Regions from separate parts of the Lelliottia amnigena genome, predicted to be linked through region 1. Evidence: predicted binding sites of a transcription regulator. Region 1 holds the regulator's gene; the other holds the start of a gene.
What was found. The regulator CRP, encoded in region 1, controls carbon source genes, mostly activating them, when cyclic AMP is high. The targets are predictions, from matches to a motif close to ATGTGANNNNNNTCACAT.

Region 1 (3,123 bases):
CGCCCATCAGGCTGGCGATACTGAGCATCACGCTAATGCGCGCCGCATTACGCAAAGCAGGGGATTTAAATGACAGATAGCTTTTGAGCGCCGGCAGCAGTGGCAAACGTTTCTGCTTATCCGCCATCAGATCACGGGAATAGAGCGGACGCTGAGTGCGCAGCACGCGTGCGATACGGCTGAAGTGCCAGGCGCAGAACTGCCCGACCGGGTTGTCGGGATGCTGACGGGCAATTTTCTCCAGCGCGCCCAACTGTTTATCCATGGTAAAGCGTGTGGGATAGCGGTGATAGAGAATATCGTCAGCCAGCACGCGCAGTCGCGCCGCGACCGTCTGGGCATTCCAGCGGATCACCGCTTCGGCGTGACTGCGCTCCACCAGCTTTTGCACTTCCTGTGGATGATGCAGGCTGACGGAAATATGTTCCTGTAAATCCAGCCCTACCTGAAACGTGCGCAGTAGCCGTTTGTATTCATGATTTTTATTGGCCGCCAGCATGTGTAGCTGCTGATAACACTGGCTGATTAAATCGACCACTTTTTGCTGACGCGTCAGCAGCGGCGGCAGCGCCTTTTCCGGATCGGTGTGCTGCGTCAGCAGGGTGTATTTTGCTTCGCAGTAATCAGCGAGCTGAACGTAGAGCAGGCTTAAGGATTCGCGCAACGGCTGCTCGCGCCACATCCAGAACCAGAACCAGTTGAATAATCCGTACCACAGCGTGCCAAACGCGTAGATCAGCAGCGGTTCCCAGACGGGCATATTCCCGGCGAGGCTGAGCGTAAAGATCGATGCAATCAGTGAGGCGGGAAGCAAGCGGGCATGCAGAGAACTGATTTCCGCCGTCACGCCGAGCGTGAGTGCCAGTACGGTCAAAATCAACGGCAGGGGGATATCGCGCGCCAGTAATAGCTGTACCGCGAGACTGCATCCGGCAAACAGCGAGCCGCCAATAATCAGGCGCTTGAAAAAGCGTTTATGCGGGGTATCGAGACCGGCAATATTACAGCAGGCAGGAACGAGAGAAAAAAGCAGACCGTGTTGCAGATGACCCAGAATCAAACCGACGGCCACGGGGAGACATAACACCAGCGTTTGCCGAAGTGCGTAGTTAACTTCCGGGTGATAGATCAGCCTGCGCCACATAGATGCCAGAGACAAAAACGGCGTGACACCTTGCGATGGCACGCCGTTCGACCGGAATTAACGCGTTCCGTAAACCACGATGGTTTTACCGTGAGCGGAGATCAGGTTCTGATCTTCCAGCATTTTCAGGATACGGCCAACGGTTTCACGGGAGCAACCCACGATCTGACCAATTTCCTGACGGGTAATTTTAATTTGCATGCCGTCAGGGTGGGTCATAGCGTCAGGCTGTTTCGCCAGGTTCAACAGCGTTTGCGCGATGCGACCCGTTACATCCAGGAAGGCGAGGTTACCCACTTTCTCGGAGGTGATTTGCAGGCGGCGAGCCATCTGCGAAGACAGGCGCAACAGAATATCCGGGTTAACCTGAATCAACTGACGGAATTTTTTGTAGGAGATCTCAGCCACTTCACAGGCTGATTTTGCACGTACCCAGGCGCTACGTTCCTGGCCTTCTTCAAACAGGCCCAGTTCGCCGATGAAATCGCCCTGGTTCAGATAAGAAAGGATCATCTCTTTTCCTTCTTCATCTTTGATAAGCACTGCCACCGAGCCTTTGACGATGTAATACAACGTTTCCGCTTTTTCACCCTGGTGAATCAGCGTGCTCTTCGATGGGTACTTATGAATATGGCAATGAGACAAGAACCATTCGAGAGTCGGGTCTGTTTGCGGTTTGCCAAGCACCATGCGCTGTTATCCTCTGTTATAAGCTGTCACCAGAGTCATAAATCGCATCCTGACTCTGGGGTTGCAATCGAATTCTTCCCCGTACCTGGGAACTAGGCTGTCATAAATGTTTGCAGCCTGTAATGTTTGATGTCCTCTGCATACATGTGTAACGTCAATGTATTACTGTAGCATCCAGAGTGTTTTAGCATAGCTTTTGCCGCGTGTCTCCTGGTGTCTCGCTTCAGCATGACGCAGGTCGTCTTCCGTTGCGAGAATTGTAACGCGCGGGTAATCTGTCCGGAAAAATGCAACGTCGGAGTGAATAAAATGCAAGCGCGTGTGAAATGGGTTGAAGGTTTAACGTTCCTCGGCGAATCCGCTTCAGGACACCAGATTTTGATGGATGGTAACTCCGGCGATAAAGCGCCAAGCCCGATGGAAGTGGTGCTGATGGCGGCGGGCGGATGCAGCGCCATTGACGTCGTCTCGATTCTGCAAAAAGGGCGTCATGACGTCACCGATTGTGAAGTGAAGCTGACATCTGAGCGTCGCGAAGAAGCGCCGCGTCTGTTTACGCATATCAATCTGCACTTCATTGTGACTGGCAAAGCGTTGAAAGATGCCGCGGTTTCCCGTGCGGTGGATCTTTCTGCGGAGAAGTACTGCTCGGTGGCGTTGATGCTGGAGAAAGCGGTGAAAATCACGCACTCCTACGAGGTGATCGACGCGTAAGCGTTGACGAGAGTCAGACCCTCTCCCACAAGGAGAGGGAAAAGGATCATTCGATCTTTTTGCCTTCCATCAGCCGTTGCACCAGCGGCATCATGATCAGCTCCATCGCCAGTCCCATCTTCCCGCCCGGCACCACCAGCGTATTAATGTGCGAAATAAACGAGCCCTGCAGCATCGCCAGCAGCCACGGATAATCAATATCGTCCAGATTACGGAAGTGGATCACCACAAAGCTTTCGTCCAGAGACGGAATCGTTTTTGCCGCAAAGGGATTCGAGGTATCCACCGTCGGGACGCGCTGGAAGTTAATGTGCGTGCGGGAAAACTGCGGCGTCAGGAAGTTAATGTAATCTTCCATTGAGCGCACCACCGAGTCCATGACCGCTTCACGCGAATGGCCGCGCTCGCTGGTGTCGCGGGTGAGCTTCTGGATCCACTCCAGGTTGACGATAGGCACCACGCCAACCAGCAGATCGACGTGCTGCGCCACGTCATGCTGCGGCGTCACCACACCGCCGTGCAATCCTTCGTAAAACAGCACATCGGTCGGTTCCGGGAGCGGCTGCCACGGCGTA
Region 2 (3,123 bases), 940 kb from region 1:
CAGCCCGGATGCCATCGCCCGTACCGTGCAGGCTGCGCTGGATATTGCGCGCTATACCTCACCCGATCCCTATGCAGGCGTCGCGGATAAAGAATTGCTGGCGTTTGACGCGCCGGATCTCAGCCTTTTCCATCCGGCTGAAGTGTCTCCAGACGAAGCCATTGAGTTTGCCGCGCGCGCCGAACAGGCCTCTCTGAAGGCGGATAAACGCATCACCAATACCGAAGGCGGCAGCTTTAACAGCCACTACGGCATCAAAGTGTTCGGCAACAGCCACGGCATGTTGCAGGGCTACAGCTCTACGCGCCACTCCCTTTCCAGCTGCGTTATCGCTGAAGAAAATGGCGACATGGAACGTGATTACGCCTACACCATTGGCCGTGCGATGGGCGATTTACAGTCCCCTGAATGGGTCGGTGAAGAGTGTGCAAAACGCACGCTGTCACGCCTGTCTCCGCGCAAACTGTCCACCATGAAAGCGCCGGTGATTTTTGCCAACGAAGTGGCGACCGGGCTGTTTGGTCATCTGGTTGGGGCGATTGCGGGCGGTGCGGTTTATCGTAAATCGACGTTCCTGCTCGACTCTTTGGGGCAACAAATTCTGCCGGAATGGCTGACCATCGAAGAACATCCGCATTTGCTGAAAGGGCTGGCGTCGACGCCGTTCGACGGCGAAGGCGTGCGTACAGAACGTCGCGACATCATTAAAGACGGTATTCTGACGCAGTGGCTGCTGACCAGCTATTCTGCGCGCAAGCTCGGTCTGCAAAGTACCGGCCACGCGGGCGGCATCCACAACTGGCGCATCGAAGGCCAGGGCCTGAACTTTGAACAGATGCTCAAAGAAATGGGCACCGGCCTGGTCGTGACTGAGCTGATGGGCCAGGGCGTCAGCGGGATCACCGGCGATTACTCTCGCGGTGCGGCCGGCTTCTGGGTTGAAAACGGTGAAATTCAGTATCCGGTGAGCGAAATCACCATTGCCGGTAACTTAAAAGACATGTGGCGCAATATCGTTACGGTCGGTAACGATATTGAAACACGTAGCAATATACAGTGTGGTTCAGTGCTGTTACCCGAGATGAAAATCGCGGGTCAATAATACCCGTCATACTTCACGTGGCAGATGCGTTGGCTGCGCTCGAATTATTTAGGGTATTTAGCTTATTTTTCATAATAAAAAAGGAAGTGAGCAATGCGTAAAAACCTGTTAGCCATTCTTGCTGTGTCGTCGTTAGTGTTCAGTTCTGCTGGGTTTGCCGCCGATCTTGAAGATGATATGAACACGCTCAGTACCAACCTGAAAGTGGTCCAGAAAACGGATAATGCGACGGAAATGAAAGACGCATTGACCAAAATGCGCGTCGCCGCACTCGATGCGCAAAAAGCGACGCCACCGAAGCTGGAAAACAAAGCCGCAGACAGCGCTGAAATGAAAGACTATCGCCACGGTTTTGACGTGCTGGTCGGCCAGATCGACGGTGCCCTGAAGCTTGCCAACGAAGGCAAGGTGAAAGAAGCCCAGGCCGCCGCTGACGGATTCATTGCCACCCGCAACGAAAACCACAAAAAATTCCGCTAATGGCACGCTAAGCCAGACGGCAAAATAATCAACGGGGGCGTATTCCCCCCGTTTTGTTTGCCACAACGTAATAAGAAAACCTTATCCGCGTCACACTTTACGACCTTGCGCGTAAATCTTTCCACTCTGCTTTCTGACCTTTCACCGCCGAATCACGTGACATTCATCACGTAAATCCAGTTGATAATACATATTCACCGTAATTATGTGGAACAGATCACTGGTGCCGCTTTCCTTTCCACTTCGAAGTGGAAAACAACTCGCTACAAACCTTTAACCTCCAGCGTTAGTTTTATCCCAGAGCCATTAACGGGGTAAGACGAGTGATTAACGGAGCGGTAATGAACGACGTTGGGGAACAGGCAGCGCAAACTGAAACGCTCGCAAACACCATGCTTGAGCAGGTCTATTCCCTGCTTGCTCGCCACAACATCATTCCCAATGACGTCCAGCGGCAGATGCTGACGTCACACGTTCGCGCAATGGCGCACCGGTCAGTGACCGGCGAACCGCTGCCAGAGGTCGAAGCTGACCTGTTCGACGAAATTTCAGCAGATTCAATGCGGCTTGCCCGCGAAGTGGTCGCGCAGTTCGGCAATCTTCCTGATGAAGAGGCCTGGCTGCTCTCCGTTCACTTCGAAGTCGCTAAAGACAACCTTTAAGGAGCTACACAATGGAACAAATTACAGTCGTGATCGGCGATCGTCTTGGTAAAGGCCAGAAAGTGGCTATCGGTGTGGAAAAGGCCGGCGGCCGTGCGGTTGTCGTACCCGGCGTGGCGGCGGACATGAAATTGGGCGACGTGATGAAAGCGGAAAACGCCACATTCGGGATCTCGTTCTGCGGCAGCGGCGGTGCGGGTGCCATCACAGCGCAAACCAAACATGGCTACAAGGCTAAATACGGTATGCGTTCAGTGGAAGAGGGCGTCACTGCCATCAACGAAGGCAACAACGTTTTGGGTTTTGGTTTTATGGATAAAGAAGAGCTGGGCGAGCGACTGGTGCAGGCCTGGCTGAAAAAGTACGGCGCGTAACCATGAAAGAGCAATTCACCACCACGGTGAGAGTGAAAGGCAAAGGTGACGCCAAAACGCGCGCCTTTGCCGACGCGCTAAACCACGTACAGGCCGCGGTGATGAACGCATCGCCGCATATCTTACTGCGTATTGAGCCACAGGATGTGCAGGTTGTTCAGGCGCAAGAAGCGGTGCGTAAAGAAGCGTTTCTGTTCTTCTTTTTGCGCCGGGAAAGACGCACTTACAGCGTGGAGCTGGACGTGACCGTCAACGTGACTGCCATCAATCTTGATCGGGTGGATTTTGTCACGCAACGCTGATTCTCACTAATAGGGCAGACGAATGTTCCTGATAATTTTAATAAAATCGCTCATCATCGGCGGCCTGGTTGGCGTCGGCGTTGGCGCCGGGGCTGCACGCATGTTTCATGCGCCTACCACACAGGGTATGGGCGCATTTCGTACGTTGGGGGAACTGAACTCCTGTGAAGGGGATCCCGCGTCTCACTTCTCCTTTGGTCTGG

Region 2: the regulator CRP is predicted to act here: its motif matches at 1,788-1,805, upstream of I6L74_RS10865 (glycine dehydrogenase).

Annotation. Positions count from the first base shown of each region.
Region 1 covers NZ_CP077236.1:1,376,981-1,380,103, reverse strand. The annotation lists gene I6L74_RS06610 (YccS/YhfK family putative transporter) at 1-1,144, opposite strand, end outside; gene crp (cAMP-activated global transcriptional regulator CRP) at 1,202-1,834, opposite strand; gene I6L74_RS06600 (OsmC family protein) at 2,144-2,548, shown strand; gene I6L74_RS06595 (phosphoribulokinase) at 2,595-3,123, opposite strand, start outside.
Region 2 covers NZ_CP077236.1:2,316,654-2,319,776, forward strand. The annotation lists gene pmbA (metalloprotease PmbA) at 1-1,102, shown strand, start outside; gene cybC (cytochrome b562) at 1,196-1,582, shown strand; gene I6L74_RS10865 (glycine dehydrogenase) at 1,906-2,244, shown strand; gene I6L74_RS10870 (SFCGS family glycine-rich protein) at 2,256-2,618, shown strand; gene I6L74_RS10875 (DUF4312 family protein) at 2,621-2,920, shown strand; gene I6L74_RS10880 (DUF4311 domain-containing protein) at 2,943-3,123, shown strand, end outside.